3 regions of the Shewanella sp. S1-49-MNA-CIBAN-0167 genome follow, and region 2 is predicted to be linked to each of the others. Evidence: predicted binding sites of a transcription regulator. Region 2 holds the regulator's gene; each other region holds the start of a gene.

Region 1 (4,392 bases), on a different contig from region 2:
TGCGGCAATGTCATTAATGCTGTCATGATCTAACGTAGCTGAAAACATCAAAGTTTGGCGACGTTTATGATCGGCTGCATCATTAATTGCTTTTAACTGCGGAGCAAAACCTAAATCGAGCATACGGTCAGCCTCGTCAAGAACCAACAATTCTAGGCCATTTAAATACAAGTGACGCTGTTGTAAGTGGTCCGCAATACGTCCAGGCGTGGCGACAATAAAGTGAGGATCTCTTGACAAGGCTTTGGCTTGGTCATTAAAGTTCTCACCACCGAGTACGCTAATGGCCTTATATTGAGTATTGGCGACTAATAAGCGTAATTGGCCATAAACTTGCTGGGCTAATTCACGTGTCGGTAATAAGATGAGTACCCGAGGATCTTTTTTCGACAATGCTCTTGAAGAGATTACCCGTTGCATTGCTGGCAGTAAAAACGCTAAGGTTTTACCTGAGCCCGTTTTAGACGATGCCATTAAATCTTTACCTGATAAGGCAATGGGAAGTGCTTGCGCTTGAACATCGGTAGGCGTAGAAATGCCAAGGTGCTTTAAACTGTCAAGCAGGCGCTTGTCCAACGAAAAATCGGTAAATTGCAAAGGTAAATCCCCTAAAAAATGTAAGCCGGTGATTATAGCTGTTTCACCTTGCTATAGCCAACAAGAGTCGCTTTAGTTATGCTATTTTTTAGCTTTATATTATTGCCCTCGTTCGGCATCGCTATTGGTCGATTCTGCCGAACCTTTTCGTAAAGATTAATATGCTGAGCATGGAAGGAAAAAAGATGACAAAGCTCACCGTGGGATTAGCCCTAGGCAGTGGAGCCGCTAAAGGTTGGGCACATATTGGGGTATTGAATGGTTTAGCCAAGTTAGGTATTTACCCTGACAAAGTTGCGGGTTGTTCAGTGGGTGCATTAGTGGGCGCGGCCTATGCGAATAATCATTTGGGTGAACTTGAAACCTGGGTGAGTGGTTTTTCGAGTTGGGACGTACTCGGATTAATGGACTTAGGCTGGCGTAAAGGCGGCTTAATTAGCGGCGAGAAAGTATTTGATGTCTTAGCCAATCGCATTGGCGATATCAATATTGAACAGTTAAACCGTCCTTTTGCTGCAGTGGCTACCGATTTATATTCTGGACAAGAGATTTGGTTTAAAGAAGGTGACTTACGCCATGCGGTTCGCGCCTCATGTTCTATGCCCGGCTTTTTACCCCCAGTACAGCAAGGTCATCGCTGGGTTGTTGACGGCGCCGTGGTCAATCCGGTACCTGTGTCATTAGCCCGTTCGATGGGGGTTGATGTGGTTATTGCAGTGGATTTAAACGGTCATCGCCGTGATCAACTTCATAAGGCCCCAGAGCAAGTAAAAAGCCGAAAAGCGAGTAAGTCAGAGACGATTGATGAAAAGGCAGAGCTTGAATCAGGTTTTATGGATTTATGGGGCAAAGGCAAAGACTACATGAGTGTCTTAACTGACAAGCTTGCTATAGGCAGTTCAAAATCCCATCCAGGTATGTTGGCCGTTATGTCACAATCAATGGATATTTTAGAACAACGCCATAAACGCTCGCGTTTAATGGGCGAGCCACCAGATATTTGTATTGTGCCTTATGTTAATGACATTGGCACAATGGAATTTCATCGTGCAAAAGAAGCCATTAAAGCGGGTGAGCAGGCAGTAAAAGATATTCAACATTTAATTGAAGCGACCTTAAATTAACGCTTATGCGGTGTCGAATATGAGTCATGTGTTCATTACGGATGCACGAGTTCGAGACCGCTCGATTAATGTTTATGCAAGAGTGGTTATGCAATAACGGTATTGTCCAATGTGGGTTGTTGTCATCATTATGTTCAATGCCTCTTTTATAAAGAGTCATTGGCAAGTCACTTAGTTTGTTGATATGACAACTAGAATGGTGTTCGATGACAGCGTAGCGCGCTTAAGCGTTATGTTAGCTTGTTGAGTACCGCGCTAGCGGTGTTTGAATATGGCAATATTGATTTACGAAAACACTCCATATTGTGAAATAATTTACCATCTCTCCCCTTGTATTTTTATCCGACGGATCAGTGAACATTCCTACAATATCCATTGCTGAAAGCAAGATATTTTTCAATATTAAGTAGTGCTGAGAATTATGATCTGGATCAAAGTAATGCTCAGCGTTAATGTGTCTAATACACTCTATATTGTGTTTTTTGTAAATTAAAGTTCTATATATAGTGCTTGTAAGGATGGTCGTATGCTTGTAGTCGTGAAAAGAGATGGATGTCGAACCGCCTTTGATGGATGTCGGATCAAAGAGGCTGTAGTTGCAGCAATGGAGTCTGCAGGTCAAGCAGATCATCAATATGCGCAGCAGTTAGCGCAAACGGTTGAACAGCAAATGGCTGCGAAAACCGAAGTTGATATTCACGAACTACAACATGCAGTCGAAAACTTATTAATGTCTGGGCCGTATAAATCGGTGGCACGTCATTACATTGAATATCGCCATGATCGCGATACCCATCGTGAAACTCAAAGTAAATTAAATTGTGCTATTCGCGGCTTGGTTGAGCAATCAGACAGTGCCATTTTAAACGAAAACGCCAATAAAGATGCCAAAGTGATCCCCACTCAACGTGACTTACTTGCCGGGATTGTTGCCAAGCATTACGCCAAAACTCACTTATTACCTAAAGATGTTGTCGACGCACATGAAAAGGGCGAAATCCACTATCACGACTTAGACTACGCACCATTTTTCCCGATGTTTAACTGCATGTTAATCGATTTAGCCGGCATGCTGACTCATGGCTTTAAAATGGGCAATGCTGAAATAGAACCGCCTAAATCGATTTCGACCGCAACGGCTGTGACGGCGCAAATTATTGCACAGGTGGCGAGCCATATTTATGGTGGCACAACGATTAACCGTATTGATGAAGTGTTAGCTGAGTTTGTACAAATTAGTTATCAAAAGCACCTTAGCGTCGCTAAAAAATGGCAAGTGGCCGACGTGGAAGATTATGCGATGACTCAAACCGAAAAAGAGTGTCATGACGCGTTTCAATCGCTTGAATATGAAGTCAACACCTTACATACCGCCAACGGGCAAACGCCCTTTGTTACCTTTGGTTTTGGATTGGGGATATCGTGGGAATCTCGTTTAATTCAGCAATCTATGTTAACTGTGCGCATGGCTGGCTTAGGCAGAAACCGTAAAACGGCAGTATTCCCTAAATTGGTGTTTGCGATTAAAGATGGCGTGAATCATAAAGCGGCTGACGTCAATTACGACATTAAAAAGATGGCATTAACCTGTTCAACTATGCGCATGTACCCTGATATTTTAAATTATGATCAAGTGGTGAAAGTCACTGGTTCATTTAAAACTCCGATGGGTTGTCGTTCATTTTTGGGCACTTATGAAGAAGATGGCCAATTGGTACATGAAGGACGCAATAATTTAGGTGTTGTTAGCCTTAACTTACCGCGTATTGCGTTGGAAGCAGGTCAAGATGAACAGCGTTTTTATCAATTACTCGACCAGCGACTACTGATTGCACGCAAAGCGTTAGATACTCGCATTGCTCGGTTAACCGGGGTTAAAGCGCGAGTGGCACCAATTCTTTATATGGAAGGGGCGTGTGGCGTGCGCTTAAATGCCGATGATGATGTTAGCGAGATCTTTAAAAATGGTCGTGCGTCAATTTCGTTAGGCTTTATTGGCCTACACGAAACCATTAATGCCTTGTATGGCAATGCTGAACATGTGTTTGATAACGCTCAATTACGTGAGAAAGCTGTTGCGATCATTAATCATTTGAAGCAAGCCACTGAATCTTGGAAGCAAGAAACGGGTTATGGTTTTAGTTTGTACAGTACTCCGAGTGAAAATTTATGTAGCCGTTTTTGCCAGCTTGATACGACTCAGTTCGGTGTGGTGGCAGGGGTGACAGATAAAGGCTATTACACGAATAGTTTCCATTTAGATGTTGAAAAGCAAGTGAATCCATACGATAAGATTGATTTTGAACAACCTTATCCGGCTATCGCCAATGGTGGATTTATTTGCTACGGCGAATACCCTAACATGCAGCACAATATTGAAGCGCTCGAAAATGTTTGGGATTACAGCTACAGTCGGGTGCCATATTACGGCACCAACACTCCGATTGATGAGTGTTACGATTGTGGCTATATCGGTGAGTTCAATTGTACCAGCAAGGGCTTTGTTTGCCCCAAATGCGGTAATCACGAACCTAGTCGAGTGTCTGTGATTCGACGAGTTTGTGGCTATTTGGGCAGCCCAGATTCACGGCCGTTTAACTTTGGTAAGCAAGAAGAAGTGAAGCGCAGAGTGAAGCATTTATAATGTATTATAGTGCTTATCATAGTATTG
Region 2 (4,392 bases):
GCCATAATTATACTGTCTAATTGTCAACAAAGATGATGATAATTCTACTGTATTATGAGCTGAACTCAACAGGCAATTGTGTGATTTAATCCACAGCGCTTTTTAGGTCAAAAAGAATGAAGGATCTGGCCACTTGGTGCCATAAACATGAATAGTTTTGTATTCAGAACACAGTGAATTTCATGTTGTTTCTACTGTGAATCATCATCGTTGCAGGGTAGAATAACGCGCAACCCTACTATATAGATAATGATGTTGGAGCTAGTATGTTGAAGAAAGCGATGAATATTGCGGATTACGATCCAGAATTATTTAAAGCCATTGAAGATGAAACTTGTCGTCAAGAAGAACACATTGAATTGATTGCATCTGAAAACTATACCAGTCCTCGTGTGATGGAAGCCCAAGGTTCTCAGTTAACCAACAAGTATGCTGAAGGTTATCCAGGTAAGCGTTACTATGGTGGGTGCGAATACGTTGATGTGATTGAAACATTAGCGATTGAACGCGCAAAAGAATTATTTGGTGCAACATATGCGAACGTACAGCCTCATTCCGGTTCGCAAGCAAACAGTGCTGTATTTATGGCGTTATTGCAGCCAGGCGATACCGTTTTAGGGATGAACCTTGCTCATGGTGGTCATTTGACCCACGGTTCACCGGTTAATTTTTCTGGCAAGCTTTACAACATCATTCCCTACGGTATCGATGAGTCTGGCAAAATTGATTATGACGAAATGGAGCGTTTAGCCATTGAACATAAGCCTAAAATGATGATCGGCGGTTTTTCGGCTTTTTCAGGTATTGTTGACTGGGCTAGAATGCGCGAGATTGCCGACAAAATTGGTGCTTATTTGTTTGTTGATATGGCCCACGTGGCAGGCTTAATTGCCGCAGGTGTTTACCCAACGCCAGTGCCTTATGCACATGTGATAACGTCAACAACCCATAAAACATTAGCCGGCCCACGCGGCGGGATTATTATTTCTGCAGCCGATGATGAAGTTTTATATAAAAAACTAAACTCAGCAGTATTCCCTGGTGGTCAGGGTGGTCCTTTAATGCATGTTATCGCAGGTAAAGCGGTCGCATTTAAAGAAGCACTAGAGCCAGAATTTAAACTGTACCAACAGCAAGTGGTTAAAAATGCCAAAGCCATGGTTGAAGTGTTTTTAGCCCGCGGTTACAAAATCGTTTCTGGCGGTACTGAAAACCATTTAATGTTGGTTGACTTAATTGGCCGCGATTTAACCGGTAAAGAAGCCGACGCCGCCTTAGGCAGTGCCAACATTACCGTTAACAAAAATTCAGTGCCTAACGACCCTCGTTCACCGTTTGTGACCTCTGGTGTTCGTATTGGTACACCAGCCATCACTCGTCGCGGCTTTAAAGAAGCTGAAGCGAAAGAATTGACCGGTTGGATTTGTGACATCCTTGATGATGCATCTAATACAGCGGTTATTGAGCGCGTAAAAGGTCAAGTATTGACCTTGTGTGCTCGATTCCCTGTATACGGTTAATCGTATTTGGATGTCTGTTGATACAGGTTTAGGTTAACCTTGTTCACCAAATAGGATAAACTTTAATGGCCGCTAATTGCTAGCGGCCATTTTTTCTGCAGGAGTCCTAATGCATTGCCCTTTTTGTAGCGCGACCGATACCAAAGTGATAGATTCTCGATTAGTGGCTGATGGTCACCAAGTCCGTCGTCGCCGGGAATGTACCGAATGTCATGAACGTTTTACCACCTTTGAAGGCGCTGAATTAGTCATGCCTAGAGTGATAAAACGCGATGGCACCCGACAACCATTTGATGAAGAGAAACTGCGCGGCGGCATGTTGCGTGCCGTTGAAAAACGTCCGGTTTCTATTGATGACATTGATCAAGCGTTGACAAAAATTAAATCAATGCTGCGCGCGACTGGTGAGCGCGAAGTGGATTCGGAAATGATTGGTAATCTTATGATGGAACAGTTGATGAACCTTGATAAGGTGGCTTACATTCGTTTCGCCTCTGTTTATCGTGCGTTTGAAGATGTGTCACAATTTGGTGAGGCCATTGCTAAGTTGCAAAAGTAATGCTGTGTATTGACTGTTTTTAACGGTTATCATGGCATCTAAGCAATAAGAGATTATCTATCATGTCCAACGGGCCTACTTTTGACACCAAAATGATGAGCCGTGCTATAGCGCTTGCCGAGAAAGGCCGTTATACCACTAGGCCCAATCCCTGTGTTGGTTGTGTCATTGTCTATCAGAATAAGATTATCGGTGAGGGTTTCCATCAACGCGCTGGCGAAGGCCACGCTGAAGTCAATGCGCTGAAAATGGTGCTTGATAATGGTCATAGCGCTCAAGGCGCCACCGCCTATGTAACCTTAGAACCTTGCAGTCATTATGGTCGTACGCCGCCTTGCGCTTCAGGGTTAATTAACGCCAAGGTTGCGCGAGTCGTTGTTGCTGTGACCGATGCGAACCCAGAAGTGTCAGGCCGCGGTATCACCATGTTACGTGAGGCTGGAATTAAGGTCGATGTAGGACTACTCAGCCAACAAGCTTATGATCTCAATCTAGGCTTTATGAAGCGCATGAAAACTAGGCTTCCTTGGGTCACGGTTAAAATAGCCGCCAGTTTAGACGGTAAAACAGCCCTGTCTAATGGGGTGTCAAAGTGGATTACCGGCAGTGCTGCACGAGCCGATGTGCAAAAATACCGTGCCAGCCACTGTGCATTAATCACAGGCGTTGAAACAATCCTTATCGATGACCCTAGCCTTAATGTGCGCTATGAGGCGTTAGGTGAGTTAACCACTCGCCATACAAAAGATGAAATTTTCCAACCTTTAAGGGTTGTGCTAGACAGCAGAGCGAGACTGACGGCAACACAAAGGTTATTTTCAATTCAAAGTCCTATTTTACTGGTTTCTGGCTGTCAATATTCCCAAAGTGCTAAAGCTGCTTTTCCACAACACGTTTCTTTTTTACAATTAGAATGTGACTCGTCGGGCAGGATCCCATTGTTAGCTTTGCTAACGTATTTAGGCCAGCATACTAATTCTGTTTTAGTCGAAGCGGGTGCGACCTTAGCTGGGGCGTTTGTCGCTCAAGGCCTCGCCGATGACATTGTGCTTTATCAAGCGCCTAAACTGTTAGGCAGCCATGGACGTAATATGTTGCAGTTACCCGATTACAGTGCCATGGAGCAAACGCCGGCATTGCAATTAATTGATGAGCGCAACGTTGGACAAGATAAGCGTTATATCCTCAGATATAATCAACCCTATTAATGTGGCAGTTGTTTAAGAAAAACCTGAACAACTGCAAAGTTTAAAAGCAAAAAGTGAGTCATTATGTTTACTGGGATAATCGAAGCCCTTGGTACATTACGTAAAATTGATCGCAAAGGTAACGATATCCGCTTAACCGTTGCCAGCGGCAAGTTGGATTTAACCGATGTAAACCTAGGTGATAGCATTGCCACAAATGGCGTGTGCTTGACCGTTGTTGAGCGTTTAGGCGATAGCTACGTTGCGGATATATCGGCTGAAACAGTTGAATTAACTGGTTTTAGTCGTTATCAAGTTGGCCAAAAGGTTAATCTTGAAAAAGCCGTTACGGCGACCACGAGGTTGGGTGGACACATGGTCAGCGGCCACGTTGATGGCATTGCAAAAATTGAGCAATGTGCTTACCGAGGCAAGGCACTTGAGTTTTGGTTATCGGTACCGGTTCAATTAAGTCGCTACATTGCTCACAAAGGATCGGTCACCATTGATGGCGTTAGTTTGACCGTCAATGAAGTTGATGGAACTCGTTTTAGATTAACCATCGTGCCTCATACTGCGGGTGAAACCACGCTGGTGGATCTCAAAGTTGGTGACAGCGTGAACATCGAAGTGGATTTAATTGCCCGCTATTTAGAGCGTTTAATGCAACCTGATGCTAGCCATGCACAGCCGTCATCGGGTGTGACGATGGAATTATTAGCTAAGTCTGGATTTTTGCGCTAATCGCTCCAAGCATAAATATTTATACCCAATGATTATGTACAAGACATTATTCAAAATAACAAATAACAAATACAAATTGATTTAATTATTTAAAATCAAAAAACTTAATAGAGAAAGGTCTGACAATGGCGCTACATAACATAGAAGAAATCATTGAAGATATTCGTCAAGGTAAGATGGTTATCTTGATGGATGATGAAGACAGAGAGAATGAAGGTGATTTGATCATGGCCGCTGATAAAGTGACGCCTGCTGCAATCAATTTCATGGCAACCTATGGCCGCGGATTAATTTGCCAAACCATGACCAAAGAGCGTTGTCAGCAGCTTAACTTGCCTTTAATGGTCACCAACAACAATGCGCAGTTCTCGACTAACTTTAC
Region 3 (4,392 bases), on a different contig from region 2:
CAGTGTTGTAAGCATCAATAATGCCTTTGCGACCGTTAATTGATGCTGCCGTTGGAAAATCTGGACCTGGAATGTATTCCATTAACTGTTCAATCGACAAGCTTGGATCGTCGATTAACGCCAAACAGCCTTTCACTACTTCTGTTAAGTTGTGAGGTGGAATGTTAGTGGCCATACCGACTGCAATACCAGATGAACCATTGATTAATAGGTTCGGTACGCGTGTTGGTAATACCGCAGGGATCATCTCTGTGCCGTCATAGTTAGGCACAAAATCAACGGTTTCTTTTTCAAGGTCCGCTAATAATGAATGCGCCAACTTTTGCATACGAATTTCGGTATAACGCATCGCCGCAGCAGAGTCACCATCGACCGAACCAAAGTTTCCTTGTCCGTCTACTAATGTGTAGCGTAGCGAGAACGGTTGCGCCATACGTACAATTGTATCGTATACAGCGGTATCACCATGGGGGTGATACTTACCAATTACGTCACCAACGACACGAGCGGATTTTTTATATGGTTTGTTCCAATCGTTTTTTAATTCGCTCATTGCGAACAATACCCGACGGTGAACGGGTTTTAAACCGTCACGGACGTCAGGTAATGCACGACCTACAATTACGCTCATTGCGTAATCAAGGTAAGAATTCTTAAGTTCGTCTTCGATGTTAATTGGCGAAATAGATGATGCCAGATCAGTCATAAACTGCGCGTTCCCCTAAAGTGAGCTGACAATAAAACTTAGATATTATTATCTAGCTTAAAAACGTGATTTGGCATTCTAACACAGATATTTAATGTCGCCAGAACTAAGACCTGCCAAATGCTCTATCACTATTAATAATTACAAAAAAGCTAACATTTTCAGATAATTTAGTTTATTCGTTGGCTAATATATGGCTAAATTTTAGCAAGAATAAAACGCCACTTGCTGATGCTTTAAGCACTTAAGCGCACAAAATGATAATCCACCGCACTTAAATGGATGTTTTATGAGCAAGCGTGACCGGAGAAAGCCATTGTTGACTACTATTCACCAAGGTTATCGCTATAATAGCGACCATACTTTCATTAAACACTTAGGTTAAGTTATGTCACATGCTGAACAATCGACACCCAATGTAGATCCGCTAGAGATCGCAAAATTTGAAGCCATGGCGCAAACATGGTGGGATCTCAATGGTGAGTTCAAGCCATTACACTTACTTAATCCACTGCGTTTAAACTACATTGACCAAACCGCTGACGGCATTTTCGATAAGAAAGTCTTAGATGTCGGTTGTGGTGGCGGCATTTTATCCGAAAGCATGGCGCGCCTAGGTGCCCACGTTGATGGTATTGATATGGGTACTGAGCCGCTTGAAGTGGCAAAACTGCACGCATTAGAGTCTGGCGTGTCAGTTAATTATCTTAAAACAACTGCCGAAGCACACAGCGATAGCCACCGCGAGTATTACGATGTGGTGACTTGCATGGAAATGCTCGAACATGTACCCGATCCACAATCGGTTATCCAAGCATGTTGTGACATGGTTAAACCCAATGGCTTTGTGTTTATCTCCACCATTAACCGCAATATGATGTCATACCTGCAGACCATTATCGGTGCTGAATATTTATTGAAAATGCTCCCGGTTGGCACCCACGACCACAGTAAGTTTATTCGTCCATCTGAACTAATGGCATTAGTCGATAATACCGACTTATTGTGCAAGGATGCATTAGGGATTACGTACAACCCGTTGTCAGGAGTGTTTAAGTACACTAACAGTGTTGATGTTAATTATATGATAGCCACCCAAAAAATTGATTAATCATCCTGGTGACTCTTTTCAACGTTTTAATGTATGTGAACCAGAGTAGCGTTACTTCCTGCCAATAACGCTATAAAGGTGCATACATGATTCTATTATTATTGACTCTTGTTAGGAGCTAGCCTTTGCATAAGCAAGATATAAAAGGGGTACTATTTGATTTAGACGGTACTTTAGCCGACACAGCCCCTGATTTAGTCCAAGCATTAAATCTCAGTTTGGACGAAGCCGGTTTTAATGTCCAAACGCTTGAAACGATGCGCCATGCGGCGTCACACGGCAGTTTATATTTAGTTAAAACGGCTATTCCGCACGCCGAGGAACGAGTACAAATTGCTATTCAGCAAGCACTACTTCGCTATTATGCCCAGATAAATGGCGATCACAGCCGCTTGTTCGACGACTTACCCGAACTCTTATCGCTGTTAGATTCACAAGCCATTCCTTACGGTGTGGTCACCAATAAGCCGGCTCGATTTGCCCGGCCATTAGTTGCAAAGCTGGGCTTAACCGATAAACTTAAAACCATGATCAGTGGTGATAGTACCCGTTATTCAAAACCTCATACCGCACCGATGTTTTTAGCCGCACAACAAATCGCCATTGCCCCTCAAAGTATTTTATACCTCGGAGATGCCGAACGAGATTTAGTTGCGGCCCACAATGCGAGTATGTTGGGTGGCGTTGCCTTGTGGGGATATTTGTCCGCTACTGACAAACCTGACACATGGCCTGCTGGCAGACAATTTGAACACGGTGCATCACTGAAACAATTTTTCACTGAATAAGGCGATTTTGTTGTATTTGAGTCACCGGTTAATTGGCACCATTTTGGGGTAAATAATCAATATTTTTGAATAAATGATTAGTATGCTGATCATCTCTGGTCACACGATCAAAATCAACCAAAGATCAACCTATAAACCAGCAATATTTTTTGATCGCTGTTTATTTTAGCGATCAAATCTTTCTTATTTGATGGTTTAAAAAATATCATTTATCAAAAACACTTTATAAATTTGGGCTCTAGGGTTAGTTGTCACTAACCCTACCGTTTATCCTCAAGTTATCCACAAGAAGTTAATTAAATTGTGGCTTGCAAAAATCCCCAAACCTCACTATCTTGTATCTAAGATTTTAAATAACACCATATCTTGTGTGTGACTGGCAATCAAAACACTACGCACCTGCATTACAAGGACGTAGTCGATAAGTGAATGTACTGGTATTTTACTACCATGTTGTGAGTACGTTCAGCTTGATTGTTTAACATGGAATTGTTTTGTAACTGATTCAGATCGAATCAAGTTACATGGTATCCAACAACAGATCACACGATTAGATATAGAACCAAGGCCTCTCTTCAATGAATAGCAATATGACAGTCACCAAGCGCAGCGGCGAACGTGAATCGATCGATTTAGATAAAATTCATCGCGTGATCACTTGGGCAGCCAATGGATTAAAAAACGTCTCAGTATCTGAAGTAGAACTTCGATCTCACCTGCAGTTTTTCGACGGCATTCCAACAGAAGCCATTCATGAAACGATTATAAAAGCCGCAGCTGATTTGATCTCTCCGGAGTCCCCAGATTACCAATTTTTGGCCGCGCGTTTAGCCGTATTCCATTTACGTAAAAAGGCTTTTGGTCAATTTGAGCCGCCTAAATTATATGACCATGTCACCAAGTTAGTCGAAATGGGTAAATATGATATGCATATCATGGCTGACTATAGCCGTGAAGAATTAGACATTCTTGATAGCTATATTGATCACTGGCGTGACATGAACTTCTCTTATGCCGCGGTAAAGCAACTTGAAGGTAAATACCTGGTTCAAAACCGTGTGACCCATGAGATGTATGAAAGCGCGCAGTTTTTATATATTTTAGTGGCCGCATGTTTGTTTGCGCGTTACCCAAAAGAAATCCGCTTGAAGTACATTAAAGATTTCTATGACGCGACGTCTTTGTTTAAGATTTCTCTGCCAACGCCAATCATGGCCGGTGTACGAACGCCTACTCGTCAGTTCAGCTCATGTGTATTGATTGAGTGTGATGACAGCTTGGATTCAATCAATGCTACGGCATCGTCAATCGTTAAATATGTCAGCCAACGTGCTGGTATTGGTATTAATGCCGGTCGTATTCGTGCATTAGGCAGCCCTATACGCGGCGGTGAAGCATTCCACACGGGTTGTTTACCATTTTATAAGTATTTCCAAACAGCGGTGAAGTCTTGTTCTCAAGGCGGCGTACGCGGTGGTGCAGCAACGCTGTTCTATCCGTTATGGCATCTCGAAGTTGAATCGCTATTAGTGCTGAAAAACAACCGGGGTGTTGACGACAACCGTGTACGTCATCTTGACTACGGCGTACAGTTAAACAAATTAATGTACCAACGCTTAATCAAAGGCGAAAACATTAGCTTGTTCAGCCCATCAGATGTGCCGGGTCTTTATGATGCCTTCTTTGAAGACCAAGTAGAATTTGAACGTTTATACTTGCAGTACGAACAAGACAGCAGTATCCGTAAAAAACAGATTAAAGCCGTTGAGCTGTTTTCATTGATGATG

What was found. Region 2 encodes NrdR, which represses ribonucleotide reductase genes. Its sites were predicted from a motif close to AAACACNANATNTNGTGTTT; they were not measured.
Region 1: a site for NrdR is predicted at 2,183-2,202, ahead of nrdD (anaerobic ribonucleoside-triphosphate reductase). Genes of this name have one in related genera too.
Region 3: a site for NrdR is predicted at 2,960-2,979, ahead of nrdA (class 1a ribonucleoside-diphosphate reductase subunit alpha). Genes of this name have one in related genera too.

What each region holds. Positions count from the first base shown of each region.
Region 1 is NZ_JBEOPO010000008.1:63,165-67,556, forward strand. Features, by position in the region: gene AAEZ00_RS05395 (DEAD/DEAH box helicase) at 1-597, opposite strand, end outside; gene rssA (patatin-like phospholipase RssA) at 783-1,721, shown strand; gene nrdD (anaerobic ribonucleoside-triphosphate reductase) at 2,248-4,365, shown strand; gene nrdG (anaerobic ribonucleoside-triphosphate reductase-activating protein) at 4,365-4,392, shown strand, end outside.
Region 2 is NZ_JBEOPO010000059.1:3,647-8,038, forward strand. Features, by position in the region: gene ettA (energy-dependent translational throttle protein EttA) at 1-5, opposite strand, end outside; gene glyA (serine hydroxymethyltransferase) at 267-1,520, shown strand; gene nrdR (transcriptional regulator NrdR) at 1,630-2,079, shown strand; gene ribD (bifunctional diaminohydroxyphosphoribosylaminopyrimidine deaminase/5-amino-6-(5-phosphoribosylamino)uracil reductase RibD) at 2,142-3,287, shown strand; gene AAEZ00_RS19505 (riboflavin synthase) at 3,351-4,010, shown strand; gene ribBA (bifunctional 3,4-dihydroxy-2-butanone-4-phosphate synthase/GTP cyclohydrolase II) at 4,136-4,392, shown strand, end outside.
Region 3 is NZ_JBEOPO010000002.1:148,210-152,601, forward strand. Features, by position in the region: gene gyrA (DNA gyrase subunit A) at 1-706, opposite strand, end outside; gene ubiG (bifunctional 2-polyprenyl-6-hydroxyphenol methylase/3-demethylubiquinol 3-O-methyltransferase UbiG) at 1,095-1,817, shown strand; gene AAEZ00_RS01725 (HAD family hydrolase) at 1,943-2,605, shown strand; gene nrdA (class 1a ribonucleoside-diphosphate reductase subunit alpha) at 3,184-4,392, shown strand, end outside.